Regions from separate parts of the Mesorhizobium sp. P2_H9 genome, predicted to be linked through region 1. Evidence: riboswitches for the same ligand, from Rfam matches in the RefSeq annotation. Region 1 holds a riboswitch; the other holds the start of a gene.
What was found. A riboswitch is a leader RNA that binds a small molecule or an ion and turns the genes downstream of it on or off. The one in region 1 is predicted to bind S-adenosylmethionine.
Positions count from the first base shown of each region.

Region 2: linked by a shared signal. The riboswitch ahead of AC1DXN_RS08445 (O-succinylhomoserine sulfhydrylase) and the one ahead of metX (homoserine O-acetyltransferase MetX) in region 1 are both predicted to bind S-adenosylmethionine.

Region 1 covers NZ_JBFUFX010000010.1:195,409-211,233, reverse strand. The annotation lists gene AC1DXN_RS20660 (prephenate/arogenate dehydrogenase family protein) at 1-653, opposite strand, end outside; gene hisC (histidinol-phosphate transaminase) at 659-1,768, opposite strand; SAM riboswitch at 1,923-2,000, shown strand; gene metX (homoserine O-acetyltransferase MetX) at 2,074-3,243, shown strand; gene metW (methionine biosynthesis protein MetW) at 3,302-3,916, shown strand; gene AC1DXN_RS20640 (glycosyltransferase family 2 protein) at 4,267-5,202, shown strand; gene AC1DXN_RS20635 (DUF1194 domain-containing protein) at 5,229-6,023, opposite strand; gene AC1DXN_RS20630 (ABC transporter ATP-binding protein/permease) at 6,108-7,934, opposite strand; gene AC1DXN_RS20625 (class I SAM-dependent methyltransferase) at 8,056-8,844, opposite strand; gene gloB (hydroxyacylglutathione hydrolase) at 8,960-9,727, shown strand; gene AC1DXN_RS20615 (cupin domain-containing protein) at 9,750-10,190, shown strand; gene AC1DXN_RS20610 (lysoplasmalogenase family protein) at 10,187-10,855, opposite strand; gene AC1DXN_RS20605 (EamA family transporter) at 10,852-11,520, opposite strand; gene AC1DXN_RS20600 (DUF3108 domain-containing protein) at 11,549-12,355, opposite strand; gene rpmB (50S ribosomal protein L28) at 12,612-12,908, shown strand; gene AC1DXN_RS20590 (queuosine precursor transporter) at 12,998-13,678, shown strand; gene AC1DXN_RS20585 (spermidine synthase) at 13,744-14,424, shown strand; gene AC1DXN_RS20580 (SRPBCC family protein) at 14,498-14,983, opposite strand; gene AC1DXN_RS20575 (ArsR/SmtB family transcription factor) at 14,980-15,351, opposite strand; gene AC1DXN_RS20570 (esterase-like activity of phytase family protein) at 15,492-15,825, opposite strand, start outside.
Region 2 covers NZ_JBFUFX010000004.1:11,739-27,563, reverse strand. The annotation lists gene apaG (Co2+/Mg2+ efflux protein ApaG) at 1-47, opposite strand, end outside; gene AC1DXN_RS08450 (ceramide glucosyltransferase) at 257-1,411, shown strand; gene AC1DXN_RS08445 (O-succinylhomoserine sulfhydrylase) at 1,442-2,632, opposite strand; SAM riboswitch at 2,690-2,767, opposite strand; gene AC1DXN_RS08440 (2'-deoxycytidine 5'-triphosphate deaminase) at 2,911-4,005, shown strand; gene AC1DXN_RS08435 (ABC transporter substrate-binding protein) at 4,098-4,871, shown strand; gene araD1 (AraD1 family protein) at 5,067-6,059, opposite strand; gene mmsB (multiple monosaccharide ABC transporter permease) at 6,258-7,550, opposite strand; gene mmsA (multiple monosaccharide ABC transporter ATP-binding protein) at 7,547-9,079, opposite strand; gene chvE (multiple monosaccharide ABC transporter substrate-binding protein) at 9,202-10,272, opposite strand; gene AC1DXN_RS08410 (LysR family transcriptional regulator) at 10,590-11,579, shown strand; gene AC1DXN_RS08405 (hypothetical protein) at 11,666-11,956, opposite strand; gene AC1DXN_RS08400 (hypothetical protein) at 12,374-12,826, shown strand; tRNA gene AC1DXN_RS08395 (tRNA-Gly) at 12,928-13,001, opposite strand; gene AC1DXN_RS08390 (PDZ domain-containing protein) at 13,104-13,982, opposite strand; gene AC1DXN_RS08385 (hypothetical protein) at 14,299-15,294, shown strand; gene AC1DXN_RS08380 (DUF6460 domain-containing protein) at 15,463-15,726, shown strand; gene AC1DXN_RS08375 (histone deacetylase family protein) at 15,728-15,825, opposite strand, start outside.

The DNA.
Region 1 (15,825 bases):
TATTTGATGACTTCGGATTTGGTCACCGACTGCAAATCGTCCGCGGTGCCGACGATGTTGTAGGCGATGATGTGCGGCAGATGCGAGACGATGGCCAGCGTCATGTCGTGATGCTGCGGGTCCATCGTGTCGATGTTGGAGCCGCAGCGCCGCCAGAATTCCGAGAGCTTTTCCAACACTGCCGGATCGGTGTCGGGCAGCGGCGTGAAAATGCACCAGCGGTTCTCGAACAGGTCGGCAAAACCGGCATCCGGTCCCGACTTTTCGGTACCAGCCAGCGGATGGCCGGGAATGAAATGCACGCCGGCAGGCACATGCGGCTGCATCTGCGCGATCACCGAAGCCTTGGTCGAGCCGACATCGGTGAGGATGGAGCCCGGCTTCAGCGCCGGCGCGATTTCTTCCGCCACCGCGCCGGATGAGCCGACCGGCACCGAGACGATGACCAGATCGGCATCGCGGACCGCTTCCTTCGCATCCGTGCTGTAGGAGTCGCCGAGGCCAAGCTCTTGCGCCCGCGCCAGCGTCGCGGCGCTGCGGGTCGAGATAGAAACGTGGCGGGCAAGGCCTTCGCGGCGGATGACACGGGCCAGCGACGAGCCGATCAGGCCGATGCCGACCAGCGCGATCTTTTCGAACATCGGTGCTGTCATTTTTTCTAACTTTTCAGAAACGTCGAAAGAGCGGCAATGACGCCGCGATTGGCCTCTTCGGTGCCGATGGACATGCGCAGCGCGTTGGGAAAGCCGTAGCCGGAAACACGCCGCAGAATATAGCCGCGTGCGGTCAGATAGTCGTCCGCCGCTGCGGCCGAATGCGCCTTGTCCTCGGGAAAGTGGATGAGGACGAAATTGCCGACGCTCGGCGTCACCCGCAGCCCAAGCCTGGTCAATTCCTCGCTCAGCCAGGCCAGCCATGTCTCGTTATGCGCCACGCTGCGCTGGACGTGGTCGCGGTCGCGGATCGCGGCAACGCCGGCCTCGATCGCCGTGGCGTTGACGTTGAAGGGGCCGCGTATGCGGTTGATTGCATCGACGATGTGCATCGGCGCGTACATCCAGCCGATCCGGGCACCGCCAAGGCCGATCTTGGAGAAGGTGCGGGTCATCACAACGTTCTCGGTGCTGCCGACCAGCTCGATGCCGGCTTCGTAGTCGTTGCGGCGGACATACTCGGCGTAGGCCGCGTCCAGCACCAGAAGCACGTTTTTCGGCAAGCCGGCATGCAGCCGGCGCACCTCCTGGAACGGCACATAGGTGCCGGTCGGGTTGTTGGGATTGGCAAGGAACACGATTTTCGTGCGCGGCGTGACGGCCGCGAGGATTGCATCGATGTCGGCGCGGTCGTCGGTTTCCTTGACCACAACCGGGACGGCGCCGGCCGACTGGATGTAGATCTTGTAGACCATGAAGGCGTGTTCGGTGATGACAGCTTCATCGCCGGGCGCCAGATAAGTCTGCGCCAGCAGGCCGAGAATCTCGTCGGAACCGTTGGAGCAGATGATGTTCTGCGCGTTGAGACCATGCACCTCGGCGATCGCCTCGCGCAGCCGCCTGGCGGTGCCGTCGGGATAGATGTCGAGCTTTCCGGCAATCTCGCGCGCCGCCTCGATCGCCTTCGGCGATGGCCCGAGCGGGTTCTCATTCGACGACAGCTTGTGGACCTTGGCGACACCGGCGGGCGCCGTGCTTTTGCCCGGCACATAGGCTTCGATGTCCATGATGCCCGCGCGCGGGGTTGGACGTGCCTGATCCGGTCTCTGGTTCATCTTCGCAATATCCGTCGAGAGTATTTCGGCTGGCGAGAACACTTCCGCCGGCAAGCCGCAGCGGAAATACAAGCCGTGGCCCGGAATGTCGAGAGGTGGCAGTGGTGCGGACGGCTGGCCGTTGACGTCGGGCCGCGCGAGTTCTAGAAGGACGCAACAGTTCCGTGGTGATTTGGCCGGTCGGCTTGCAGCCACGTTAAACAACTTGCTAAAGGGCCGTTTGCATCCTGTAACCGGCTTTGCGACGGCAATGCCGGTTTTTTGTTGTCCGCGACCGGCCGGACGACCGATGTAAGAGAGACGTGATGGCCGCTCTGCGCGCTGCAAAAACCAACAACGAGGCCGACGCACCGTCGAGCCCGGTGTTGCGTTTCGGCGCCGACAAGCCGCTTAAGCTTGACGCCGGCACGCTGTTGTCGCCGTTCCAGATCGCCTACCAGACCTACGGCACGCTGAACGATGCCCGCTCCAACGCCATCCTCGTCTGCCACGCACTGACCGGAGACCAGCATGTCGCCAACACCAATCCGGTGACCGGCAAGCCCGGCTGGTGGGAAGTGCTGATCGGCCCGGGCAAGATCATCGACACCAACCGCTTCTTCGTCATCTGCTCGAACGTCATCGGCGGCTGCCTCGGTTCCACCGGCCCCGCCTCGACCAATCCCGCCACCGGCAAGCCCTACGGGCTCGACCTGCCGATCATTACCATTCGCGACATGGTGCGCGCGCAATTGATGCTGGTCGACCATTTCGGCATCGAAAAGCTGTTTTCGGTGCTCGGCGGCTCGATGGGCGGCATGCAGGTGCTGGAGTGGGCATCGAGCTATCCAGAGCGCGTTTTCTCGGCGCTTCCGATCGCCACCGGCGCCCGCCATTCCTCGCAGAACATCGCCTTCCATGAGGTTGGCCGGCAAGCGGTGATGGCCGATCCGGACTGGCATGGCGGCAAATATTTCGACTTTAGCGCGCGCCCGGAAAAGGGGCTGGCGGTGGCGCGCATGGCCGCCCACATCACCTATCTGTCGGAAGCCGCGCTACACCGGAAGTTCGGCCGCAATCTGCAGGACCGTGAAGCACTGACCTTCGGTTTCGATGCCGACTTCCAGATCGAGAGCTATCTGCGCCATCAGGGCATGACCTTCGTCGACCGCTTCGACGCCAATTCCTATCTCTACATGACCCGTTCGATGGACTATTTCGATCTCGCCGCCGACCATGGCGGACGGCTGGCCGACGCCTTTGCCGGCACCAAAACCCGCTTCTGCCTGGTGTCCTTCACCAGCGACTGGCTGTTCCCGACCGAGGAGAGCCGATCGATCGTGCACGCCCTGAACGCCGCCGGCGCGTCCGTATCCTTCGTCGAGATCGACACCGACCGCGGCCACGACGCTTTCCTGCTCGACGAACCGGAACTGTTCGCTGCCATCAACGGCTTCATCGGTTCTGCCGCCCGCGCAAGGGGGCTCAGCGCATGACCCCGGAAAGTTGCAGACTTTCCGGATTAGGATCATGCGCCAGGCAAAAGGCGAAGCCATGAGCGTCAACCGCGCCCAGCGCGTCGACCTCGAAGTCGTCGCCGATCTCATCCCGCCGCTCTCGCGGGTGCTCGATGTCGGCTCCGGCGACGGGCTGCTGCTGGAATTGCTGCAGGACAGCAAGCAGGTCGACGGTCGCGGGCTGGAGCTGTCGCAGCGTGGCGTCAACGAATGCGTGGCGCGCGGCCTCTCGGTCATCCAGGGCGACGCCGATAAGGACCTCGAATTCTATCCCGACAAGGGCTTTGATTTCGTCGTCCTGTCGCAGACCTTGCAGGCGACCCGCAACCCGAAGCTGGTTCTCGACGAGCTGCTGAGGATCGGCAACCGCGCCATCGTCTCCTTCCCCAATTTCGGCCATTGGCGGGTGCGGCTGTCGCTGTTCCTCAATGGCCGCATGCCGGTGACCAAGGACCTGCCCTATTCCTGGTACGACACGCCCAACATCCATTTCTGCACCATCCGCGACTTCGTCAATCTGTGCGACGAACTCGGCGCGACGGTCGAAAAGGCAACCGCGCTCGATGCCAACGGCCAGAAGATCGGCCTGTCGATGCCATGGTGGTTCTGGAATTTCTTCGGCCAGCAAGCGGTGTTCCTGCTGAAGCGGTAGTCTTCGCCTATCCCAGACAATCCGTAGCTTTGTGGTCGACGTCGTCGACAAAAACCACGGGCGGACTCCGAATTGCCGGTGCGCAGCGCCAGGATCTGCTGATAGGCGGGCGAATGGTACCATCCGCGCACCACGTGTTTCGGGATCTCCCAGCCGGCCGGCGGTGTTGCAATTGAGGCGCTGGCTCGTGGAATTCGCCCTCTCGGACAGGCCCCGCATCAACACTTTGTGATGACACCATTGCTTCTTCTTTGTAGCGTCCGTATCGAATGCGATTCCGGGGCGGGCATTAGAAGGCGACCATCCGAGCAATTCGATCCTCGCAGGACCCGGGGCATAGCGGAAGCGACATGCCCAGAAAGACCGATCGAGCGCCTCTCATCACGGTGATCACGCCGACCCACAATCGGCGCGATCAGGTTGTACGCGCCGTGGAAAGCGTGCTGGCGCAGAACGAGACCCGGTTCGAGCACATCGTCGTCGACGACGGCTCGACCGATGGAACGGGAGCGGCACTGGCCCGGATTCACGATCCGCGCCTGATCTATATCGGCGCCAAATGGCGGGGCGCCAATGCCGCCCGAAATGCCGGCATCGAGCGCGCGCAAGCGCCCATCGTCACCTTCCTCGATTCCGATGATGTCTACTTGCCGGACCGGCTGCAGCGAACGCTGGAGCGTTTCGAGGAAAACCCATCGCTCGAAGTGCTGATCAGTTCCTTCGTGTCGGTGAAGGGTGGCCGCAGCACCAGATGCGTCAACCGCGAAGCCTTCCTGGCCCGAAACGCGTTCGAAAGAGCGTTGGTCGCGCAGACCATATTCATCGCCGGCACCGCAATATCGGCCACGCGCGAATCGCTGCTGGCGATCGGCGGCTACGACAGCGACATTGTGCGCATGCAGGATCGCGAATTGCTGCTGCGCTTTGCCCGGCGCGGCGGGGCGCTGCTGTCCGAGGATATCGACTGGAAAAAGTACAATTCGGAGAATTCGATTTCCGGCCGGCGTGACGGCTATGTCGAAGCCTACGCAAACCTGATGGGCAAGCACCCTTATATCGTCGACCGCTATCCCGACATTCCCCCCTACATGATCGCGCGGCAGATCATCGCCGACGCCATAAAGGGCAGGGTTTCGCAGGCATTTGCCGGTTATCTGGCCAACCGGTCGGCCAAAACGCTTGGTTATTCGCTACCGCAGCTGGTGCGCGGCTACGTCGGCGGCCGGCGCTGGCGCCGCGATGTCTACGATGAATTCCGCGACAAGTATGGCGCGCGGCCGGCCTGAATTGTCACCCGAATAGCATTGCAGCTTCAGCGATCAAGTTCCGGAAAAAACGGGTCGGAATAGAACCGCCGGTCGCGCTCGCCCTGCAGACAATCGATCGGAGCTGCCGCGTCGATCCGGATCGTCTTGGGATCGGAAACGCCGCTCACCTCGAGAATCAGCTTGCGGCGTATGGCGGTCGCGAACTTGGACGCCGCGTAGATCGGCAGCACGAAGGAGCCGGGGCCGCCGGTGACGCACTCGGCATAATACTGGTCGAGATGGCTGAAGGTCGGCGACGGGCTGATCAGGATCGGCAGGCCGTTGATGACAATGCCCTTTGCCACCGCCGCGTCGCGTGTCGACGTTACGGGCACCCCGGTATTGTTGGGGCCATCGCCGGAGATGTCGATAACGCTGCGCGTCGCGTCGAATGCGGTTCCCTCGAACAGCCCGGCGCCGAAGGCCAGCGCGCCGGAAATCGAGGTGCCGCGAAAGCTTCGGAAGGGACGGGCTGCGATCTTGTCGGCGAAAGCGTTGGCGCTCTCGGCGCTGTCGATGACCTGCCAGGCGATGACACCATCGTCGCGGACGACGCTTGCCCATTCGAAATAGGCCAGCGCGACACGGCCCGTGCTGCCCGAACGCACAGCCTTGATGAAATCGGGGTGGCGCAGCGCCTCGACATAGCCGGCGCGCTGCAGGGCGAACTCCCTTTCGTCCATCGACTGCGAGATGTCGACCGCCAGCACCAGCTCGACATCCACGGCACTGGTAGGCGCGGCCTGCGCTGAGGCAGGAGCGCAGGCAAGGCAAGCAAGCAGGCTGAGTGCGTCAAGCATGGCCACAGGCTTTCCGAACGATGCCGGCAGTTTTTCCTGCGATCACGGCGAAATAAAGCTTGCCCAGCCTCTTCCGTCGCGAACCTATTTCCTCTTGCCGCGTGCAGCGGTCTGCGGTGGTGGCTCGATCGCGCCGGCCCGGACACGCGCAGGTTTGAGAGCCGATCCGGCGGTATCCTTCACGATCATCAGCGAACGCGGGAAAAACTGGCTGTTGTGCTGGCCACGGCCGATGTTGAGGATCGCAGCACCAGTGAGACGCTTCTCCAGCATCGCCAGCACCTGCCGCAGCGTCGCCCCGTCAAACGTGTCCAGCGCTTCGTCGATGATCACCCATTTCGGCCGCAGCAGCGCGAGCCTGGCAAAGGCCAGCAGGCGCTGCTCGTCATCGCTGAGCTCATGTTCCCAACGCGCCGAGCGGTCGAGCGAGGACGACAGCCGCGCAAGACCGACCTCGGCCAGCACCGCTGAGATGTCGGCATCCGCCGTGATGACGCCACCGGCATGGTTGAGCACTTCGCGCAGCGTGCCAAGCGGGAAATAGGGCGTGCGCGGAACGAACGCCGGCACTTCTGCAGCCGGCATGCCGATGCGCCCGCTTCCCCAGGGCCACAGACCGGCAATGGCGCGAAAGAACAGCGTCTTGCCGGCGCCCTGTTCTCCGGTGATCATGACGCGCTCGCCGACGCGGATTTCGACATGCGGCTCAGCGAGTTTCGAGCATCCCTCGGGTGACGACACCTGCAGCGCCTCGAATGTCAAAGTGCCGTCCGGGTTTTCGCCGAAGGCGATCCGCTTTTCCGTGTCGTGCAGCACATCCGTTTCAGCCAGGGCGATGCGGAAGTCGGCAACGCGCATCAGCGTCGCGCGCCAGTCGGCGATGCCGCCGATATTGTTGACGAACCAGCGCAACGACGAATGCACCTGGTTGAAGGCGCCGACCGCCATCATCAGCCCGCCGAAGCTGATATCGCCAGCGAAATAGACCGGCGAAGCGACGAGGATCGGCGCCACGACAGTGATCCAGCCATAGGTGTCGGTCACCCAGGCAAGATTGATCTGGGCGCCGTAGATGCGCCGCATGGCGCCCAGCACCGTTCCAAGGTCGAGTTGAAGCTGGCGTTTGGCATCGGTTTCGCCATGGGCAAGCGCAATGGCGTCGACGTTCTCGTTGACGCGGACCATCGACGAACGCAGCTCCGCCTCACGCGTGTAGCGATCGCTGTTCCGGCGGATGAGCGGCCGGCCGACCAGCCAGCTCAGCCACGAGGCGATGCCGGCATAAAGGATCGCAGCCCACACCATGTAGCCGGGTATCGCCACCGCATGAGCGCCGAAGTGGAAGACGAAGCCCGAAGACAGCGACCACAGCACGCCGATGAAGGAGGCAAGCAGGATGAACGACTGCAGCAGGCCGACGCCGAGATCGGTCGAAAGGTCGGCAAGGTGACCGGCGTCCTGCTGCATGCGCTGGTCGGGATTGACGCCGATGGCGCCGGCATGCGCCAGCCGGAAGGCACGCGCCGGCCGCAGCCATTCATCGATCAGGTCGAGCGTCAGCGCCTCGCGCAGTTTCAGCCGGATCATCTGGTTGAGCCAAGTCTGGCCGACATTGAGCACCAAAAGCCCGCCGGCTATTGCCGCAAACACCGTGAGCTGATGCAGGAAGTCCTGCATGTCGCGCCGCGCCAGCGCGTCGTAGAAGGGCTGGTTCCAGCGGTTGAGCAGAACTTGCCCGACCGAGGTGGCGACAATGACGGCAACGATGCCGAGGCAGGCCCAGAGCAGTTGTTTGCGCACCGGTGAGGCCGTCAGCGCCAGCCTGACTGTCGCAATCTGCTCGCCAAGGCTGGTCTCGACCGGCGCGGCAACAGGCACGGCGCTGGCCTTGTCGTCCGGGTGATCAGCCATGGGTGAAGTCCTTGCGTTCAAAGGCGGTGCTGAAACCGGTCTCGGCGCTGCCGACATATGCCCTTCGATCGAGCGGCGAATTCGCCCCCGACAGATAGGGTGCGAGACAGCGCAACGCCGATCACGAACGCGTCACTCGCCCAGCCAAAGACGGTCCATCTCCGGCTTGCGACAGCCGGCCGAGCCTGGTGGCGCCTTGCGGCGACAGAACCGGCACGAAGACGCGGCGGGAGGCGCGCTGGGCCACCGGCACGCCCTGATAGAGCCGCTTCTGCGCCTCGACCACGATGACGCCGGAAAAGATCGGCCAGAAGCGCCGGCCGACGCGTTCCAGCACATTGTGGAAGCGCATCATGAAGCGCCGCCGCGATGGCGGGAACAACAGGGCTTCGGACCAGGCTGCCGGCGTGAAATTCGCTTCGCGCAGCAACTCGGTGAGCTGGCCGCGCGAGAACGGCCGGCCATTGCCGAACGGCGTATGCTCGAAACGGGCCCAGACGCCGCGCCGGTTGGGCACGACGATCACGACGCGCCCCGCGGGCGACAGCACCCGCCAGATCTCGTTCAGCGTCTCGCGCGGGTTCTCGACGTGCTCGAGCGAATGGACGAGCAGCATGCGGTCGATGCAGGAATCGACCAGCGGCAGTTCCTCGTCGAAAACCAGGGCGGTGGCGGTCGGCCCCGTCGCCGGCCAGACCACCGCGCCTTGCGTCGCCGGCATGAAGGCAAAGACCCGCTCGGCGTCGGTGCCGAAGCGCTCCAGCCACGGCAAGGTGTAGCCGAGGCCGACCAGCCGCTCGTTGGGCACGGCAGCCCAAATAGAGGACAGCGCCATGGCGATCGAGCGTTCGGCCAGGCGGCCGAGCGTGGTGGAGTAGAAGGAGCGGAGATCGACAATATCGGAATGCATGCGCGGGACGGTAGCTTCGATGCCGCCGAAGTTCAACAAAGGCGCCAAGTTCGACAAAGCCGGATGACATCGGCGGGCAAGCGCCCTATGTCTGCGGCGACAATGGAGAGAGACGATGCCGGTCGAAATCGAACAGTTCATGTGCCGCAGCGACAATTTCGGCGTGCTGGTGCATGACCCCAAAAGCGGTCAGACCGCGATCATCGACGCGCCCGAGGAGGCGCCGATCCTGGCTGCGATCAAGCGCACCGGCTGGGCGCCGACGATGATCCTGACCACCCACCACCATATCGACCATGTCGAGGCCAATCTGGCGCTGAAAGAGCGCTTCAAGCTGCGCATCGTCGGACCGGAGGCGGAACAGGCAAAGATCCCCGGCATCGACGAGACCGTCGAGCAAGGCTCGGTCGTCTACCTCGGCGAAGAAAGGATCGACGTCATTGCCACGCCCGGCCACACGGCAGGCCATGTCTCCTACCATCTGCCGGCGTCGAAAGTCGCCTTCACCGCCGACACGCTGTTTGCGCTCGGCTGCGGCCGGCTGTTCGAGTGCAAGCCGCCGGTGATGTATGATTCGTTGCAAAAGCTCGCCGCCCTTCCGGCCGAGACGGTCATCTATTGCGGCCATGAATACACGCTCGCCAATGCCCGCTTCGCGCTGACCGTCGACCCGACCAATTCGGCGCTGAAGGAACGCGCTGCGAAAATCGGAACCTTGCGCGCCGACAACAAGCCGACGCTGCCGACCACGATCGGTGAGGAGCTGTCGACCAATCCATTCCTGCGCTGGCACGATCCGGCAATCCGCAAGCACCTCGGCATGGAGACCGCCTCCGACGCCGACGTCTTCGCCGAGATCCGCAAGCGCAAGGACAATTTCTGAACCCGGTGCTAGTCTCCAAACCATGACCAGTTCCGCCGAAATCATCGCCATGCTCGGCCTGAAACCGCATCCGGAAGGCGGCTGGTATGCCGAGACCTTTCGCGACGGCGCCGGCGGCGCGCGCGGCCATTCGACGGCGATTTATTTTCTCCTGGAACAGGACCAGATTTCGGCCTGGCACCGGGTCAAGGACGCGGCCGAGGTCTGGCATTTCTATGCCGGCGCGCCATTGGCGCTGTCGATGCATCAGGACGACGGCGCCGTCGTCGAGCAGGTCATTGAACAGGTGCTAGGCCCGGCACTTGCCGCGGGCGAACGGCCGCAGATCGTCGTGCCGGCCGGCTGGTGGCAATCGGCGCGCAGCCTGGGCGAATGGACGCTGGTCGGCTGCACCGTGGCGCCTGGCTTTGACTTCGCCGCATTTGAGATGGCTGAGCCTGGCTGGCAGCCAAAAGGATCCTAGCCCAACAGGAAACCCAGGGTGATCCCCAATTGGGCGGCGTAATACAGCGCCCAGACCGCATAGCGCATCCAGAGGCGCTGCGGCGAGATGGCGGATACGAGGAACTTTTCCGCCGCGAGCAGCCCGTCGGACACCATGAACAGCACGGCGCCGGCGATGACCCAGAAACTGCTCGTGGTCAGTGCCGACATGCCCATGGCAAGGATGGCGACGACATAGACGCTGACCGGAAGGCGCAGGCCGGGGCCGACACGACGCCAAAGTGCGGCCAGCATGGCAAGCGCGAACACCGCCATCGCCAGCGCAATCGCTCCCCGCCACGGTTCGCCAAGCAATCCAGGCCCACCGCCAGAGCGCAGGAACAGCGCGACATAGGCGGCATGGGCGGCGAGAAAACTCGCCAACCCGCCGAGAAACGCCTTTTCGCCGTCACGCGACAGGAAGGCGTCACCGATGGCGCTGAGCGCCAGTGCTGCAACCAGCAGCCACGGGCCGCCCTGCAGCAGCGCCAGCACGGCAAGCATCGCCACGGCCAGTGTCTTGACCGCGGAGCGGGCAAGCGTTGGCTGCATGCCCAGCGTGAAGGCGTAGATCACCGCCGCCACCAGCGAAAACACCAGCGTCGCATTGGCGTTGGCGTCGATGCCGCCGGGAAACGGCATCATGCCTGTGCCCCGATCGTTGCCGGCTTGCGCAGGAACAGCGATTTCGCCGCCAGCGCCGCGCCGCCGGTGATGAGCACGCAGGCAGCAAGGATACGCAAGGACGGCTCGGCGACGCCGGCGGCGATCAGCACCAGTGTCGACAAAAGCGGCGCCGCATAGCTCGCCGCCCCCAGAACCTGGATGTTGCCGCGTTTGACGCCGATATCCCAGGCGTAGAAGGCCGCGCCCACCGGCAGCAGCCCGAGGCCAAGCACGGTCAGCCACTGGCCCGCGCCGTCAGGCAGCACCGTCTTTTCCAGCAACAGGTGGCAGACGAACGAAAGTGCCGCCGTCGCCGCGCAGAACCAGGTAACGATGCTGGTCGGCACCGAGGGGAATCGCCACGACAAAAGCGAATAGGACGACCACAGCACCGCGCAAACGCCGGCCATCGCATAGCCGAAGGTGTAGCGCGCGTCGAAAGCAAGCCAGACCTGACGAGGGATCTTCTGGCCTTTGTCGGCCGCTGGCATGAACAGCCGGGCGACCAGCCCGACCGCGGTGCCGATGGTGAAGGTGATCGCCGACAGCAGGAACGGCGGCACCGCGCCGGACGCGTCCGTCAGCAGGGCCAGCAGCGCCCACATGGCGACCGCCGAGAAGCCGATCAGTGTTGCGCGCCCCATGCCCGTCTCCGGCGGCGCGCTAAGGCGCCTAGTTGATTGCTTCGAAACGCCCAGCGCTGACGGTCAGGGTGCCGATCTGCGTGCCGACCGTGGCGTGGATCGGCGCATATACGCCGGTTTGGCCAAGCGGTGCAAACGTCACCATCATGCGGCTGCGGTTCTTAAGATAGTTCAGCGCCTTGCGGCCCTTGCGGTAGCCGGCCACCGGCTCAAAACCCATTCTGCAGGTGACCGTATCGCCCTTGTAGCCGGGCACCGAGATCGACCCCTTCGAATCATAGGTCAGCGTCAGGTTGGCGCGCATTTCGCCATCGTAGAACTTCACCGTGCGCCCGCAGACCTGATCGAGGCTGTCGGCGTGAATGACGGTGGCAGCCATCGGATCGAGCACCGACGCCAGATCGCTGGCACCAAGCGGCACCCAGCTCTTGGGGTCGCGCTTGCCGGGAGCCGGGACGACTTGCGTCGAGGTGACGCTGCCGTTGGCAAAGCGGATATCGACCACCGATGCTTTCTTGCCGGACGTATAGTCGGCGCGAAACACCTGCGGCACCATCTTCTTGCCCGAAATCGTGCCTTTGGACGAGATCGTGCCGCGCGTATCGTCGAACAGCTTGGCGAGGCCTGCGGCGGAAACGGTGCCGTCGATCGCATAGGTGCCGTCCTGATAGCGGCTGGAAAATGTCGACCTGGCGATCGAAAGGCCAAGGAACGATACGGTGTATTCACCCTTGAAGGACTGCGGCGAGGCGGCGGAATTGGCCGTGGCGGCGGACGTTGCTGTCGGCAAGGCAACGGCAAGCAAGGCAACAAGAGCACGTGACGAACGAAGCATGGCGGGGATCGATCCTCGATTTTTCGGCCGGAGATGGGCAGCTCAGGCCTGGCATGTCCCTGTGCGACCGCTTATAGGCTGAATTTCGGCCTTTATATGGACTAAGCCATCGCCTCGCCGGCAAGCCGGAGCTTGACGCATGGGCGAAATGCAACTATGGAACGCCAACTTTTCCAAAAGGCCGCCTGACCGAAACCGCGCGCCACCCGGCGCGGGTACAAAGGTTTGGCCAGACCGAGAACTGAAGGTTAGAACCATGTCCCGCACCTGCGAACTCACTGCCAAGGCAGTCATGTCCGGCAACAATGTGAGCCACGCCAACAACAAGACTAAGCGTCGCTTCCTGCCGAATCTCGTCAATGTGACGCTGATCTCGGAGACGTTGAACCAGAATGTGCGCCTGCGCATTTCCGCCAACGCTCTGCGTTCGGTCGAGCATCGCGGCGGCCTCGACGCGTTCCTGGTCAAGGCAGACGCCAAGGAGCTGTCGCAGCGCGCCCGCCTGCTGAAGAAGCAGATCGCCAAGAAGCTGGCCGAGCAGCCCGCCGCTTAATATCTTTCAGGCGGGGGACAACCGCCTTCCAAGGAGCGCAGTCCGGAGTTCGGATGCGCTTCGCTGGTTCCATTACCCAGGATAAAAAAATGAACTTCTTCTCGCGATATCTGCCCTTCGTGGCCGCCATGGCGCTTGTCGTCGTGGCGTCGAACATCCTTGTGCAGTTCCCCATGCAGGGTCAGATCGGCGGCCTGTCGCTGGCCGACCTGCTCACCTGGGGTGCGTTCACCTATCCCTTCTCCTTCCTGGTCACCGACCTTGCCAACCGCCGCTATGGCCCCGCCGTGGCTCGCCGGATCGTCTTTGTCGGCTTCATGACCGCGGTGGTCTGCTCGATCCTCGTCCCGCCCTTCCTGTTTCGCCACGGCCTGATCGAGTTCGAGACCGCAGCCGACCGGCTGGTGCGCATCGCGGCGGCGTCCGGTGCAGCGTTCCTGACCGCGCAATTGCTCGACGTCACAGTGTTCAACCGGCTGCGCCGGCAGAGCTGGTGGCGCGCGCCGATCGTCGGCACGCTGGTCGGTTCGGTGTTCGACACCGTCGTGTTCTTCACCATCGCCTTTTCCGCGGCCTTCGCCTTCGCCGGGCCGAACGACAGTTTTGCGCTGGAGACGGCGCCGCTGATGGGCGTGCTGCCGGTAGAGACCATGCGATGGGTATCCTGGGCGCTCGGCGACCTCTCGGTGAAGCTGATCATCGCCGTGGTGGCGCTGATCCCCTACCGGCTGCTCGCCGCCCGCTGGAGCCAGCCGGCGGTCGCGGTCTAGGCCATGATCCCGAAAAGTGGTTTCCGGTTTTCGGAAAAGATCATGGCCACACAAAGAAACCGCCCGTGATCCCCTGGGTCCAGCTCGATAGCGCGAAAACCCCGGATGGCAGCCAGGAACTGCGCCTGAAGCGGCGCGGCAACGAATTCTCGATCATGCTTGGCATCAACGAGCTGATGAACAGCCGCCTGAGCGGCTCCGAGGAAGCACTGGCAAAACTGTCCTGCGACAGGATTGCCGGCCGCAGACAACCAAAAATCCTGATCGGTGGCCTCGGCATGGGCTTTACGCTACGTGCCGCCCTCGCCGCGCTTGGCGACGATGCCAGCATCGTTGTTGCGGAACTGGTACCAGCGGTCGTCGCCTGGGCGCGCGGTCCGATGGCCGAGGTCTTTGCCGGCTGCCTCGACGACCCCCGCGTCAGCATCCGCGAGACCGATGTCGGACAAATCATCCGCTCGAAGGCGTTGACCTATGACGCCATCCTGCTTGATGTCGACAATGGCCCGGAGGGCATTGTTTTCAAGGCCAACGATGCTCTCTACGGCGTGGCCGGTCTGAGCGCCGCACGCGCCGCGCTCAAACCGCAAGGCGTGCTGGCAGTCTGGTCGCAAGGGCCGGACAGCGGCTTCACGCGACGGCTGAAGCAGGCGGACTTTGCGGTCGAAGAGGTCAAGGTGCGGGCCAACGGCAAGCGTGGCGCGCGCCATGTCATCTGGATCGCAACGGCTGGGACAGTGCGATAGCCACCCTGCACCGCTCGTGCCGGATGGCCAACAGTTCCGAGGTTGGTCAGGCGCGAGCGATGACCAAGGAAATCTACTTCGCTTTCTGCAGCTCCGCCGCGAGAGCCTCCAGCAATCCGCGTGTGCCCTCTTCGCGTCCTTGCGCCGAGTCGACGCCGTCAAAGAAGACACCTTGTTCGGTATAGGTCAGGCGGGTGCCATCGCCTGAGGGCGTCAGCTCAATGGTGGTCAGCGACGCCGACAGCGGCTGCTGCCCGATCGCCATGCGGTACGAAAACACGATGCGCCGGTCGGCAACGATGTCCTGAAATTGCGCGTCGAGCCGGACCTCCGGGCCGCCCTGGTAACTGAAGCGCGACACCTCGCCGCCACCGACACGGAAGTCGAAGCTGAATTCGGCGATCGCAAAGCCATCGCCATCCACCCGCCAGCGCCGCACCGTCGCCTTGTCGGCGAAGGCAAAGAAGACTTGGTTTGGCGATTGCGGATAGGTCCGCTCGATGGTGAAGGTGGAGTGGATGACGGAGTGCTCGTCTTTCACTGATGCAATCTGGTTCATGTCTCTTGGTCCTTGTCCTGATTTTTCTTGGGGGATTGGTATTTGGGGTCCGTCTCGGCCAGGATCTGGCCAAGACGATCGAGGTGGCGTTCCGCCGGTATGCGGCGTTGCGCGATCCAGTCGGCGAGCGGAGCGAGTCCGCCCGGTTCGATCCGGCAGGTGCGCACCCGCCCGATCTTTTCACTGCGGATCAGCCCGCAGGCTTCCAGCGCCTGCAGATGCTGCAGCACGGCAGCAAACGTCATGCCGAACGGCTCCGCCAGCTGGCTGACTGTCGCCGGTCCGCGGCTCAGCCTTTCCAGGATCTGGCGGCGCGTGGGCTCGACAAGGGCCCGCAAGATGCTGTCGATCTGGGAATGGTTAAGCATGGACTTGAGTATTGAGCGAGGCGCACCAATTGTCAAGTCCAGACTAAAGTATTCTGGCGAGCGAAAATCGGGGAAGGCGCCCGACCAAATCGAACCCGCCGTTGAAAACCTCAACTTCAGGTGCGCACTTGGAGCGCCGCTCAATCCTGGTGGAGAATAAATTCCAGATAGAGGTTGCGCTGCAGGATCGAATGATTGTCGTCGGAGACCAGCGACACCATCAGCGCGCCGTCGTCACGGGTCCAGACGTCGAGCCCTTCCATATTGTCGATCTGGTAGCCCATGTCGGCTTCCATCAGCACGGGGCCGTCGGCGACGGCGCCTTTCTCGACGCTTTCGCCATAGATGCGGCGCAGCCGCATCTTGACGCCTCTCGCCATCGAAAAACTGCGCTCCAGCAGCAAAAGATCGCCATCCGGCAGGAAGGCGCCGTCGGTGATGTCGAACTCGCCATTGCGCTTGACGGTGAAGACG
Region 2 (15,825 bases), on a different contig from region 1:
AACGGCCTGACCTGCACTTCGATGTTGCGCGTAACGGCGCGGTACATGGGCTACTCCAAGGCAATGTGAGCGGAACTGTCGGCGCTCTCCCCGGCCCGGTCAACGACCTCAAGCGCAGGTGCCGACAAACAATGTCATTTAAGTGACACATGACAATGATGGTGTGTCCGGACTGTGCCGGGCGACTCAAGCGCTCTGTCGAACCGTTCAAAAATGGCTATTTGCGGCCGGCTTTTCCCGGAGTGACCAGATCTCGATGGAACTGACAGTCATAGCCGCAGCCCTGCTTTCGATAGCCCTGCTTCTTTCAAATCTCGCCGGCATCCTGCTCGCTTCATTCATGCTGAGACGGCGGCGCTCCATCGCGCCGCCCGCCGGCAAGGCGCCGGGGGTGTCGATCGTGGTCCCGGCGCGTGGCGTCGAGCCATTTACCGAGGAGACCCTGGCACGCGCCTTCTCGCTCGACTGGCCGCGCTATGAGCTGCTCTTCTGCGTCGCCCACGCCGACGATCCGGTGGTCAAGATGATAAACAGGGCGATTGCCCGGGTTCCCGAGATACCGGCCCGGCTGCTGTTTGGCGATGACCGCATCAGCGGCAATCCGAAGCTCAACAATTGCGTCAAGGGTTGGGAAGCGGCCCGCCACCAATGGGTCATCCTTGCAGATTCCAACGTGCTGATGCCCATGGACTATGTCCAGCATCTGCTGGCGGCATGGCGCGACGACACCGGCCTCGTCTGCTCGACGCCGATCGGCTCGCGGCCGGCCGGGTTCTGGGCGGAGGTCGAATGCGCGTTCCTCAACACGCTGCAGGCGCGCTGGCAATATACCGGCGACGCGCTTGGCCTCGGCTTTGCCCAGGGCAAGAGCATGCTGTGGAACAAGCCGATGCTCGATGCCAATGGCGGCATCCGCGCACTGGCCGCCGAGATCGCCGAGGACGCCGCCGCGACCAAGCTGGTCAATGGGCTCGGGCTGCGCGTCAATCTTGTCGCCTCGCCCTTCGAGCAGCCGCTTGGCCAACGTAGTTTCGACGAAATCTGGTCGCGCCAGGCGCGTTGGGCGCGCTTGCGCCGCGTCACCTTCCCGCAGTTCTTCGCGCCCGAGATATTCACTGGCGTGGCGGTGCCACTGGTGCTGGCGCTGTTGGCGGCGGCGGGCGCCGGCTTCAGCCTGCCGGCAACCGCGCTCGCCGTGCTCGCACTCGCCTACCTGCCGGAATGCGCCCTGGCCTGGGGCAAGGGCTGGTACCTGTCGCCGCGCATGATCCCGGCGCTGATGGCGCGCGACGTGATGCTGCCCGCCCTCTGGGTGCGCGGCTGGCTCGGCGGCGCCGTCGACTGGCGCGGCAACGCGATGACCATCGGCACCAAGGCAGCCGAACTGGAAGAGACGCCGTCGGGCGCCTGAGCGCCCGCGCCTTGTCGTATCGGGCGAAGCCTATTTTGCCGACTTCAGCGCCTGCTCGATATCTGCGAGCAGATCGTCCGCATCCTCGAGGCCGACGGAGAGCCTCAGCGTTCCCGGCCCGATGCCGAGTTCGGCGCGCGCCTCGTCGCTCAGATTCTTGTGAGTCGTCGTCGCCGGATGGGTGATCAGGCTCTTGGCATCGCCGAGATTGTTGGAGATCAGCACGATGTCGAGCGCGTTCTGCAAGGCGAAGGCCGCCTGCTTGCCGCCCTTGACGTCGAGGCAGATCAGCGTCGAGCCACCCGACATCTGCTTCTTGACGACCGCCGCCTGCGGGTGGTCGGCGCGGCCCGGATAGATGACGCGGGCGATTTCCGGCCGCCCGGCCAGGAAATCGGCGATCTTGCCGGCGCTTTCGGTCTGCTGGCGCACGCGCAGTGGCAGCGTCTCCAGGCCCTTCAGCAGCGTCCAGGCGTTGAACGGCGACAGGCTGGGGCCGGTGTGGCGGAAATAGTCGTGCAGGTTCTCGTCGATCCACTTCTTGTCCGACAGGATGACGCCGCCGAGACAGCGTCCCTGGCCGTCAATATGCTTGGTCGCCGAATAGACGACGATGTGGGCGCCGAGCTGCAAAGGCTTCTGCTGCAAGGGGGTGGCAAAGACGTTGTCGACGATCAGCCGCGCGCCGATCGAATTGGCGAGCGCAGCAACTGCGGCGATGTCGATCACTTCCAGTGTCGGGTTGGTCGGGCTTTCCAGGAAGAACAGTTTTGTGTTCGGCCTCACCGCCTTTTCCCAATTGGCGATGTCGGTGCCGTCGACCAGCGTTGCCTCGATGCCGTATTTCGGCGCCAGCGTCTCGATCACCCAGCGGCAGGAACCGAACAGCGCGCGCGCCGCCACGATGTGGTCGCCGGCCTTGGCGCTGCACAGAAGGGCTGCGGTCACCGCCGCCATGCCGGACGCGGTGGCGCGCGCGTCTTCCGCGCCTTCAAGCGCGCACATGCGCTTTTCGAACATGTCGACGGTCGGATTGGCGTAGCGCGAATAGATGAAACCCGGCTCTTCGCCCTTGAAGCGCGCTTCGGCTGCCTGCGCCGTCTCATAGACATAGCCCTGGGTGAGGTACATCGCCTCCGACGTTTCGCCGAATTGGGAACGCAAGGTCCCTGCATGCACGAGTGCTGTCTGAGGCTTCCAGTTACGCTTCTTGGTGCTCATCGCTTTTGTTCCAGACACAAAAAAACCGGCCGCGAAAGTCGCAACCGGTCCATACGGCCTTGCGGCCCGACGGTCCTTTAGCGACTTGTTTAACGTGGCTGCAAGCCGACCGGCCAAATCACCACGGGATAACGACCCTTTAGACCTGCACCGCGCTTGCGTCAATTCCCGGCTTGATTAAGAGGTTTGTACCAAGCAGGTTCCGCAAAAGTGTTACACGGTTTTGCGGCAAGAACCTGCGACAAAAAAAGAGTCGCGGCCTTCAAGCGGAGCCAGCTTTGCGGCAGACCGGCATTCTTCCCGATCAGGATATTTCCGCGTTGTTCCAGTCGGGCGCGCTGAAGTCGCCGCGTGCGCTCGATGCCGACCAGATCCAGCCGGCCAGCCTCGATCTCAGGCTCGGCGCCAAAGCGTGGCGGGTGCGCGCTTCCTTTTTGCCCGGGCCGGGCCACAAGGTCGCCGAAAAGCTCGATCGGCTGAAACTGCACGAAATCGATCTCGCCGAAGGCGCGGTGCTTGAAACCGGCTGCGTCTACATCGTGCCGCTGCTCGAAGGCCTGGCGCTGCCTGCCGACATTTCCGCATCGGCCAACCCGAAGAGTTCGACCGGACGGCTCGACATCTTCACCCGGGTGATGACCGATCGCGGCCACGAGTTCGACAAGATCGCCGCCGGCTATGACGGTCCGCTCTACCTGGAGGTCAGCCCGCGCACCTTCCCGATCGTCGTGCGCACCGGCTCGCGGCTGTCGCAGATCCGCTTCCGCACCGGCAATGCGCTCTTGTCGGAGGCAGAACTGAGCGAACTCCACCGCGCCGAGATGCTGGTGGCCACCGAGCCGCCCAACATTTCCGGCGGCGGCATCGCGCTGTCGATCGATCTCGACGGCGACAAGGATGGGCTGGTCGGCTATCGCGGCAAGCATCACACAGGCCTTGTCGATGTCGACAAGCGTGCCGCCCAGGATGTCGTCGACTTCTGGGAGCCGCTCTATAAGCGCGGCGCTGGCGAACTGGTGCTCGATCCCGACGAGTTCTACATACTGGTGTCGCGCGAGGCGGTGCATGTGCCGCCGCTCTACGCCGCCGAGATGACGCCCTTCGATCCGCTGGTCGGCGAATTCCGCGTTCACTATGCCGGCTTCTTCGATCCGGGTTTTGGCCATTCGGCATCAGGCGGCACCGGCAGCCGGGCGGTGCTCGAAGTGCGCAGCCACGAAGTGCCGTTTATCCTCGACCATGGCCAGATCGTCGGGCGGCTGGTCTACGAGCACATGCTGAAGCGGCCGCAGGCGCTCTACGGCACCGATCTCGGCTCCAACTACCAGGCGCAAGGCCTGAAGCTGTCCAAGCATTTCCGCGCCGCGCGCTGATCTTCCTTGTCACCGTGAGACCTTGCCTGACCCGGCGCGCCATGCTTGGCTGTGCCGACCGTCATGATGACTTAACTGCAAGGGGAACAAGAATGCGGATTTCGAGATGGATCCTATCGGCGGCAAGCGCCGCCATGTTGGTCATTGCTGCCGGCTCCTTTTCGGCACAGGCCGCGGAGAAACTGAAGATCGGCACCGAGGGTGCCTATCCGCCGTTCAACACCATCACGCCGGACGGCAAGGTCGTCGGCTTCGACATCGACATCGCCGATGCGCTTTGCGCGCAGATGAAGGTCGAGTGCGAGATCGTCACGCAGGACTGGGACGGCATCATTCCTGCCCTCCAGGCCAAGAAGTTCGACGCCATCATCGCCTCGATGAGCATCACCGAGGAACGCAAGAAACAGGTCGCCTTCACCAACAAATATTACACCACGCCGCTTGCCATGGTGGCCCTGAAGGACAGCGAGCTCACCTCGACTGAAGCGGCGGCACTTGCCGGCAAGACGGTGGGCGCCCAAGCGTCGACCACCCAGGCCGATTATGCCCAGGACGTCTATGGCAAGGCCGGCGCCGAGGCCAAGCTCTATCCGACCCAGGAAGAAGCGATCACCGATCTGACCAACGGCCGCCTCGATGCCGTCATCTCGGACAAGTTCGTGCTGGTCGACTGGATGAAGAAGGCGAGCAACGGCTGCTGCAAGATGATCGGCGACATCAAGGGCACCGAGACGCAGGCCGGCATCGCGGTTCGCCTGGAAGACACAGAGCTTCGCGACAAGCTCAACGCCGCCATCGACGCCATCGTCGCCGACGGCACCTACAAGAAGATCCAGGCAAAGTATTTCGACTTCGATATTTATTGAGGTTGCAGCTGCCAATCTCCCCCCTCGTGGGGGAGATGCCCGGCAGGGCAGAGGGGGGCGCGAAGGATCGCCGACCTTGCACCATTTGGCCAGCCGAGAACAGTTGAAGGCGAAGTTATTCGATTGAGACGTTGGAGGGACAGCGCCCCCTCTGGCCTGCCGGCCATCTCCCCCACGAGGGGGGAGATTACGCTGTCACAACGCCTTCACCGCCACCTTCACCGGCTGCTCGATTTCGAGCGGGTTGCGCAGCGGCAGGCCGAAATCCTTGGCTTCGATTTCGAACGTGTCGCCGGCCTCGGTCCTGATACCGTCGGCAAACGAAAGCGTCGCCGTGCCGAACATGTGCACATGCACGTCGCCCGGCTGGCGGAAGGCCGAATATTTGAAATGGTGATGTTCGAGATTGGCGATGGTGTGCGACATGTTCGCCTCGCCCGACAGGAACGGCTTTTCCCAAAGCACCTTGCCGTCGCGAACGATGCGCGAGGCGCCTCGGATGTCGGACGGCAGGTCGCCGATCAGGATCTCCGGTCCGAATGAGGCGTTGCGCAGCTTGGAATGCGCCAGGAACAGATAGTTGACGCGCTCGGTGACGTGGTCGGAAAACTCGTTCGACAGCGTGAAGCCGACGCGGAACGGCGCGCCGTCATCGCCAATGACATAGATGCCGGCGACTTCCGGCTCCTCGCCGGCGTCCTGCGCGAAAGCCGGCGACATGAGTGGCGCACCCGGCGCCACCGCCATGGTGCCGTTGCCCTTGTAGAACCATTCCGGCTGCACGCCGGTCTGGCCTTTCGCCGGCTTGCCGCCTTCCAGCCCCATGCGGAACATCTTCATCGAATCGGTGAGCTGCTCCTCGCCGTCGGTGCTGAGCTTCTTGTGCATGGAATCGCGCGTTGCCGCAGAGCCCAGATGCGTCAGCCCGGTGCCGGTGAGATGCAGATGCGCGGGATCGGGATGATTGATCGGCGACAGCAGTCGCCCCTTTTTGTAGGCGGCGTCGAGATCGACGGTCTCGCCGAAGCCCTTGCGCTCGATCAGGGCAACGAGCCCGGTGCCGGTGCGGGCGGCTTCCGTCGCCAGCGAATAGACGCTGCGGGCGCCATTGATGATCCGGGTCTTGCCGCCATTGCGGGCGACGACGCGGATCGTCTCGGCGTCGTCGAGGATCTGGGAGATCAGCATGATGTACCCTCTCTCAATTGCTTGGCTCGGTTGCCGCTTTGACAAACCTTACCCAGCGCGGCGCGGACCTGTCCGTGCCACGGGTTAAAACTCTTCGTCCGGATTGCGCTCGCGAACCTGGTCCTTCACCGGACTTCTTTGCACTGCCCGGCAGCGCCGCGATGTGACCCGTATGCCGTCCTGGTTTCCGTTCCCGGTCTAACCTTTGTTCTTGTTGTAGACGTCGAAGACCACGGCGCCGAGCAGCACCAGGCCTTTGACCACCTGCTGCCAGTCGACATTGACGCCCATGATCGACATGCCGTTGTTCATCACGCCCATGATGAAGCCGCCGACCACCGCGCCGATCACCTGGCCGACGCCGCCCATGGCCGAGGCGCCGCCGATGAACACCGCGGCGATGACGTCGAGCTCGCTGCCGAGGCCCGCCGCCGGCACGGCCTGTCCGAGCCGCGCTGCAATGATCAGGCCGCCAAGCGCCGACAGAACGCCCATGTTGACGAACACCATCAGGGTCAGCCGCTCGGTCTTGATGCCCGACAGTTGCGCCGCCTTGGCATTGCCGCCCATGGCGTAGATGCGGCGGCCGATGGTCATGCGTTTGGTGACGAAGACGAACAGCGCGATCAGCGCGCCCATCACCATGAGTACGATCGGCAGGCCCCTGTAGCTGGCGAACTGGTAGACCAGGAACAGCGCCAGCGCGCTGGTCACCAGGGTCTTGATGACAAACAGCGTAAAGGGCTCGGCTTCATAGCCATGCGCTTCGCGGGTACGCCGTGCCTTGAGCCCGAAATAGGCGTAGGCGAGCACGGCGACGATGCCGATCAGGATCGTCGTCATGTGCAGGGTCATGCCGCTGCCCAGAATGGTCTTGCCGGCGGCGTTCACCGTCGGCGGGATCAGCGTCAAGGGGCCGATCACATCCGGAATGAAGCCGGAGCTGAGCGCCTTGAAGCCGTCTGGAAGCGGCCCCACCGAAGACCCGCCACCCAGCAGCGCCTGGCAGATGCCGCGAAAGATCAGCATTCCCGCCAGCGTGACGATGAAACTCGGTATTCGGTGATAGGCAATCCAATAGCCTTGGGCCGCGCCGATGCCGCCGCCGATGATGAGGCAGATGATCGACACCACCAGCGGGTTGCTGAAGGGTCCGAGAGGCCAGATCACCATCATCATCGCCGCCAGCGCACCGATAAAACCGGCAACGGAGCCGACGCTGAGGTCGATATGGCCGGAGACGATGACCAAGAGCATGCCCAGCGCCATCACGATGATGAACGAGTTCTGCTGCACCAGATTGCTCAGGTTCACCGGTTTGAAGAGTGTGCCGGAGGTGGTGAACTGGAAGAACACCATGATGGCGATCAGCGCCAGGATCAGGCCGTAGTCGCGCAGATTGGTGATCAGCGCCGAGACGGCAACGCGCGGCCCCGGTTGTACATCTTCGGCGACGCCGCTTTTCGGCGCGGGAGCGCTTTCTGTGGTCATGATGGCTTTCCTTCTCCCCGAACGATGGCGCGCATGATCTTTTCCTGGCTGGCGTCGCTCGCCGCCATTTCTCCAACCATGCGCCCTTCATTCATGACGTAGATGCGGTCCGTGATGCCGAGCAGTTCAGGCATCTCCGACGAGATGACGATGATCGCCTTACCCTCGGAGGCGAGGCGGGCGATGATGGTGTAGATTTCGTACTTGGCCCCGACGTCGATGCCGCGCGTCGGCTCGTCGAGGATCAGCACTTCCGGATTGGCGAACAGCCACTTCGACAGCACCACCTTCTGTTGATTGCCGCCCGACAGATTGCCGGTCATTTGATAGACGCTGGACGAGCGGATGTTGGTCTTGGCCTTGTAGTCGTTGGCGACGGCCAGTTCGCGCAAATCGTCGATCACCGCGTGGCGCGACACGCCGCCAAGGTTGGCCAGCGTGATGTTGTGCTTGATGTGGTCGATCAGGTTGAGACCGTAGGTCTTGCGGTCCTCGGTAACGTAGGCAATGCCATGGGCCACCGCCTTGCTGACCGAGGAGACATCGATCGGCTTGCCGTTGAGGAGCACCTCACCGGTGATACGGCGGCCATAGGAGCGGCCGAACAGGCTCATCGCGAATTCTGTACGTCCCGCGCCCATCAGCCCGGCGATACCCACCACCTCGCCCTTGCGGACGTTGAGATCGATGCCCTTGATCACCTGCCGCTCGGCATGGATCGGATGATAGACCGACCAGTTCTTCACCTGCAGCACGACCTCGCCGATCTTCGGCTCGCGCGGCGGATAACGGTCATCGAGCGAGCGCCCGACCATCGAGGTGATGATGCGGTCTTCGGAGATGTCTTTCTTGGCAAGCGTCTCGATGGTCCGCCCGTCGCGGATGACCGTAACCTTGTCGGCGACCCGGTTCACTTCGTTGAGCTTGTGCGAGATCAGGATCGAGGTCATGCCTTGCCGCTTGAACTCGAGCAGCAGATCGAGCAGCGCCTGGCTGTCCTTTTCGGACAGGCTCGCCGTCGGCTCGTCGAGGATCAGCAGCTTGACTTCCTTGCTGAGCGCCTTGGCGATCTCGACAAGCTGCTGCTTGCCGACGCCGATATTGGTGATCAGCGTCTTGGGGTCCTCCTTGAGGCCCACCTTCTTCAGCAAGGCGCTGGTGCGCGTCTCGTTGGCATTCCAGTCGATGACGCCGAATTTGGCGTGTTCGTTGCCAAGGAAAATGTTTTCGGCGATCGACAGCATCGGCACCAGCGCAAGTTCCTGGTGGATGATGACGATACCCTTGTGTTCGCTATCGTGAATGCCTTTGAAATGGCATTCCTCGCCGCGATAGACGATCGCGCCGTCATAGGTGCCAGAGGCATAGACGCCCGACAGCACCTTCATCAGCGTCGATTTGCCGGCGCCGTTCTCGCCGACCACGGCATGGATCTCGCCCTCCTCGACGCTGAGGTTGACGTTCGACAGCGCCTTCACGCCGGGGAACGTCTTGGTGATGTCGCGCATCTCCAAAATCGTCGAGGCCATCAGGAATACCGCTCCTCCCAGGTCCGGACCAATGCCGGCGGGCTAGTATGCGAATTTTGGATTCGCCGCGCTAGCAAAAAGGGGCCCCGCTGTACGCGGGACCCCAGGCTTTGTAACCGAAATTACTTCAGGTCTTCGGCCTTGATGTAGCCGGAGTCGACAACCAGCGCCTGGTAGTTCGACTTGTCGACATCATGCGGCGTCAAAAGGATCGAAGGAACGACCTTGACGTCGTTGTTGTAGGTCTTTTCATCGAGACCGTCCGGCTTGCCGCCCGAGAGCACCTTGTCGACGAGTTCGACAGTGGCCTTGGCCAGTTCGCGGGTGTCCTTGAACACGGTCGAGTACTGCTCGCCTGAGATGATCAGCTTGACCGAGGCGGTCTCGGCGTCCTGGCCGGTCACGATCGGCCAGGGCTGGGCGTCCGTGCCATAGCCGACAGCGCGCAGCGAGGCAGTGATGCCGCGCGAGAGGCCGTCATAGGGCGACAGAACGCCATCGACGCGGCTGCCGTCCGAATAGTTGGCCGACAGGAGGTTGTCCATGCGCGCCTGGGCGGTGGCGGCGAGCCAACGCAGCGTGCCGACCTTATCCATGCCGGTCTGGCCGGACTTGATCTTGATCGAGCCGTCATCGATCAGCGGCTGCAGGACGGAGATCGCGCCATTGTAGAAGAAGAAGGCGTTGTTGTCGTCCGGCGAGCCGCCGAACAGTTCGACGTTCCACGGCTTGGTGTTCGGGAAACGCTCCTTGAGGCCCTTGACCAGCGAGTTGGCCTGGATGACGCCGACGCCGAAATTGTCGAAGGTTGTGTAGTAGTCGACATTGGCGGTCTTCTTGATCAGGCGGTCATAGGCGACGACGACGACACCGGCGTCAGCGGCCTTCTGCAGCGCATCCGACAGGGTGGTGCCGTCGATCGAGGCGATGATCAGCGCCTTCGGGCCTTTGGTGATTTCGTTTTCCAGCTGGCTGAGCTGGTTGGGGATGTCGTCCTGCGCGTACTGCAGGTCGACGGTGTAGCCGAGAGCCTCGAGCTGAGACTTGACGGCGTCGCCGTCGTTGATCCAGCGCTGCGAGGTCTTGGTCGGCATCAGCACGCCGATAAGACCCTTGTCGGCTGCGTGCGCCGAGTAGGTCATGGCAGCAATGCCAAGGGCCGCGACGGCGGCCAGTGTCTTGATGATTTTCACTTAACTCTCCCTGGTTGATGGACGCGGCACCCCGGGGCTTCGCGGGCCGCGCAGTCGAGCGGAAGCGCAAACGCGCCACCGCCGGCATGTCGATCTCTGGTATTCCTCCCAATCGTCCCGAGACGCTGATTTCAATCGATACGATTTTGCTCGTCACCGACCGTCAAGTCTCAGGACGCGCCCAAAGTGTGTCCCTTTGCCATAACTGTCAAATGCGATCTTTGACAGTTGCTATATCGAAACTGATATATATTAGACGCAGTTGAAGGCATGGCCGGACTGCCGGCTGGCTGCGAGTGGAAAGCAGGGAAAAAGTTATGGCGGCGTTGCGAAATTCCGTTGGAATCTCAAATGGTTATGACGAGATTCCGGGCAGCAGCGAAACCCTTTTGCGCAGCGGGCTCAGCCTGCGCCATATGCGTATGATCGTGGCGCTCGACGACCACGGCCGCGTGAGTGCTGCGGCGCAAGTGATGAACATCTCGCAGCCGGCGGCGTCACGCATGATCGCCGAGATGGAAGCCGTGCTCGACGTCAAGCTGTGCGAGAGGCTGCCCCGCGGCATCACGCTGACCCCTTACGGCAAGGCGCTGGCCAGACGCGCCCGCTCGATCCTGCTCGAGATGCGCGAGGCCGACCGCGAGATCTCCGAGCTCAAGGCGGGCAAGGGCGGCGCGGTGTTCCTGGGCGCCGTGACCGCGCCGGCGATCGAGCTGGCGGTGCCGGCGATCCGCGAAATCCGCCGCATCTATCCGCGCATCGAGATCACCATGCAGGTCGAGACCTCCAATGTACTGGCGCGCGAACTGATCTCCACGCGCCATGATTTCATCATCGCCCGCATTCCCGACGATCTCAATCCGCGGCTGTTCGAGTCGCGCGTCATCGGCGTCGAAAAAGCCTGCCTGATCGTGCGCCGCGGCCACCCGCTGAGCAAGGGCAAGGCGGTGCGGCTGGAGGACACCGCCGCCTATGACTGGGTGTTTCAGTCGGGCGGCTCGCCGCTGCGCCAGGCGATGGAAAGCAATTTCTTGAACCGCAACATCGCGCTGCCGGACCGCATCCTCAACACCAGCTCGCTGCTGCTCACTTTGGTCATGGTCGCCCAGTCCGACGCCATCGCGCCGGTCTCGATCCAGGTGGCGAAATTCATCCAGAGCCCGGATGGGCTGGCCGGCGCCATCGATGTCGTCCAGACCGAGTTCGACATCGAGGTCAGACCCTACAGCCTGATCACGGTGAAGAACCGCGTGCTGTCGCCGGCGGCCAAGATGCTGCACGACTTCATTCTGCGGGAAGTTGGGTGATTGGAACGAGAAACGAAATCGCGCGTTCAATCCAACCGGCATTTCCGCTGGAGCCTGTTTGAGCCGGGGCGCGAGATTGCCGGTGGTCAAAAACCAGGGAGGTTTCGATGGAACGTCGCTTGTTTCTCACCGGAATGCTTGGCGTTGCGGGGATGGTCACGCTTGCTGTCGTAGCCAGGCCCGGCAAGGCGATTGCCGGTATTCCGGACGGCAACGGAATTCTCGATGAACTCGACAAACCGGATCCAGCGGTTTTCGAGGGAGATGATCAGGCCGAAGTGGATCTGGTCTCCCATCGCCGGCATCACCACCACCATCATCGGAGGCACGGCTGGAGAACGGTCTGCCGCCGCTATTGGCGCCACGGCCGGCGTCACGTCCGCTGCTGGCGCAGGCGCGTCTGGTTGAGCGTCTGGCTCTGAGAGCGCAATTGGAGCACCGGCCATCACAAGGTGGCCGGTGCTGCAGATATTAGACATGCAGGCTGAACCGTTCGTTGCTGTCCCTGACGTCAGCGTCGCCAGATGGCAAGTACGACATTGCGATTCTACGAGCAATTCAGCCGAAGGGTACCTCTCGAGCCGATGGGGACCTCTCGATGAGAGCTTCATCAATTCCTCATCGGGTCATTGCCTACGAAAATGATTTTTCCACGCGCTCAAATGCCGCGATTGCGTCGGTTGCAAAGACCGCGCTCGACATATATTGGCGCTGGCTACAATTCAAAGGCAGCCTGTTGTTAACCATCTCGATGTTAGCGTGGATGTCATGTGACGAGCGCGAGGTTAACAGCAATGCCCACCAATCTGCCGCTTGCATGGGTTGGATGGACGATGGCCATGGCGATTGGGTTCTTCGCCGTCCTGACGATGCTGCCCGCCAACGCGGAGACGGTGCGCGGCAATCCTGGTGGCCAGATCGTGACCTTCGCTTTGCACGTCGCCAAACTGCGCGCCGCCGACGAGCCGGTGCAATTTGACGGGGCGTGCGACAGCGCCTGCACGCTCTATCTGTCCCTGCCTGCCGAGCAGCTTTGCATTACCTCGCGCGCGTCCTTCGGCTTCCATCTGCCGTACGGCGTCGGCGCTCGGAAGAGCGCGGTCGCCGCCAACTACCTGCTCTCGCAATACCCCGATTGGGTGCGGCAGTGGATCGAGGAGCACGGCGGCCTGTCGCACAGCATAGTGCGAATGGGAGCCGACGAGGTGGCGATGCACCTTCCCGTATGCGCCGGGGCGCAGGCATAACCAGGGTCGCGATGCGCTGTTCGCGCTGGATCGGGTCGCAGACCAATGTGCGACCTGCGGCCGGGCGGTCGCCGGAAAACTCCATCTAAGTCATTTGATTTTGGAGCGGGTAGAGGGAATCGAACCCTCGCGTTCAGCTTGGGAAGCTGACAAGCTACCATTACATCATACCCGCGTCGGCCCTCGTTACCATGATGGCTGGGCTTCGGGCAATCGCAAAGCGGCCTGCACCGCGGGCCAGATTGTCCGCCGATACGGTTCTCAGCAGACTGGCGGCTTAGTTGTCGTCGCCGCCACTGTCGCCGCCGTCGTCGCTGCCGCCATCATCGCTGCCGCCGTCGTCACCACTGCCCGAATCGTCGCCATCGGAACTGTCGTCCGCGCCGTCATCACCAGCATCGGAAGGGTCTTCCGCGGCGGGAGCATCATTGTCATCGGCTCCCGCAGCGTCCGGCTGGTCACTCGGCTCCGTCGCCGAGTCGCTCGCGCCGTCGGTCGTCGCGTCCGCGTCCGAACTCTCATCGGTTGCCTCGCTCTTGGCCTCGGCGGTGAATTCTTCGGAAGATGCGGTTTCCTCGATGGTCGTCTCGGATGATTCGTAGCTTGCCGTCATTTCCTGGCTGTATTCGCTGTAGAACTCGGAATAGCTGAAGGCGGTGGCCACCGACCAGCTTGTCCATGTCGCAACGGTGACGACATCGATGACGGTTTCATAGGTGCTGAGCGTGATGGTGCCGGTGGAGTTGTAGGCCTTGCCGTCACGATAGGAATCGAGGCGGAAGTCGGATTTGCCTGCTTTTGCCCAGTAGTAGACCACCGTATCGACGTCGATTGGCTTGTGGATCTTGTGGCCGTGGACTTTGGTGATCACGTCGCCCGGCTTGATGCCCTGCTTTTCGCCGGTGCCGCCAGGCTTGACCGACAACACGAGAACACCTTTGGCGTGTGGCTCGAGTTTGAATTCTTTGCGCACAGTGTCGTTGATCGGCAGCAGAACCGCTTCTATCGCCCTGGAAATATAGGGTTCGGGCAATTTGACATCGCCCTTCAGTGCATAGGCGCTGGTCGAATAGGAGACAGGAATTGCAGCAAGATGCAGCGCCCAGGCCAGACTGAAAACTGCCTTGGAAAATTTTCCGCCACGTCGCTGAAGCATGTACCGTTCCTCTCCGGATAATTGAGACTGGGCTTATGTAGTTCCGGCAGCTCTACCATAGGAAAGCCTCGCTGGAGCCGGGTGTTTTGGCCTGTCCCGGACTATCTTTGATTGCTGGCTTGCACGCAAAAATCCCCCTCACTCAGCGCTGAACCGGCAGCTCGATCAGCACGCGGGCGCCGGGCCATCAATCGCAAAATATGCCGATCGCCCCCTCATGCCGGAGTGCGATCGTCGAGCAGCATCCCCCGTGCGGGGGATGCGCCGCATATGTGACGCCTCTACAGCGAACTGAGATGCGCTTCGATCGTTCCCGTTGGGGCACCGGCACGCGCGACCTGAAATCCGCCGCCACGGCCTTTTGGCCAGGGGCGGAGACCGGGACGCGCGGCCGGCAAGGCGCGCCGGAAGTCGTCAACGACGCGAAAACGTCGAGTTCCAACAAAGGCGTCGGAGTAGACGCCGTCACCAAGGGGATTTCATGCTTCGTCCATCCATTCTTGCTGCTTCGCTGGTCGTGACCTCTGCCGCTTTCGCTGCTGATGCGATACTGCCGATCGCCACCGAGCCAGTTGCGCCGCACATCTCCGGATATGGGGAATTGTATCTCGGCGGCCTGCAGCTTTCATTTTTCGGAGACGACGACAGTCTCCGGGCCGGCGGTGGCGCCGGGCGCGTGAATATTCCCTTCGCCGACAGCTGGAATGTCCAGATCGATGGCACTTATGATCGCATCTGGGAGGATGGCGACTACGTCGACGGGCTCGGCGGGGCCGTCCATGCCTACTACCGTGATCCGCAACGTTTCGCGGCTGGTTTGTTCGCGACCTACAAGCGCTACGGCAACAACTTCTCGGATGATGTCAGCGACTATACGGTCGGGCCGGAGGCGCAGGTCTATTTCGGCAATCTGACTCTCTATGGCCAGGCCTACTATGGCAAGTTCGATCTGGATTTCGACCATCCGACCGAGTGGGGAGCGCGAGCTGTTGCACGCTATTTCGTGCAGCCGAACCTGCGGCTCGACGGCGAAATCGCCTTCAACAGGTTCGACGCAGGATTTGCGAATTTCGACACGGTCAGCGTTGCGGCCCAGGCCATGTACCGTTTCGAGGGCACGCCATGGTCGCTGTTCGGCCGCTATCAATATGATCGGACTCCGATCCAATCCGAAGCCCTCACCACCAACAAGTACCTGATCGGCTTGCGCGCCAGCTTCGGCACCGGAACGCTGTTCGACGAAGATCGCAACGGAGCGACGATGGACACCTATAGGTCCAACTTCATCGCGCCCATCGGCGGAGCGAGCTAGGTTGCGTTGGCGCAGATCGAACCGTAGCGGCTAGCTTCACGACCCTTTCCCTGATGTCCATCGGGTGTCTGTCGCACCGCTGCTCGGGCGCCCGACTTGCTGCGAGCCAGCTAAGTCAGTATTTCTGGATCGGTGCCCGAATCCGGGCACCCAATCTGGAGACTGGCCTTGTCCGCATTGACGCGCTTTCTCGGCGACTCGCCGCTCAGGGTGATCCTGAAGCTGCTGGTGGTGTCGTTCCTCGTCGGCCTGGTCATGAACGCCTTCGGCTGGTCGCCGATGGACGTGTTCTACGGCATTCGGAAATTCTTCATCGATCTCTGGAACCTCGGCTTTCATGCCATCGACCGTTTCCTCGGCTATATTCTGCTGGGGGCGGCGATCGTTGTGCCGGCCTTCATCCTGTTGAGGATTGCCAGCTACCGCAAATGAGCTATCGCGCGTAGCCCGAAGCCACCTCGAACAGGATGGCGTGGCGCGCCGCAAGGGCCGCCACGTCCGTCGAATAGCCGCCGCCGATGACGCCGCAGA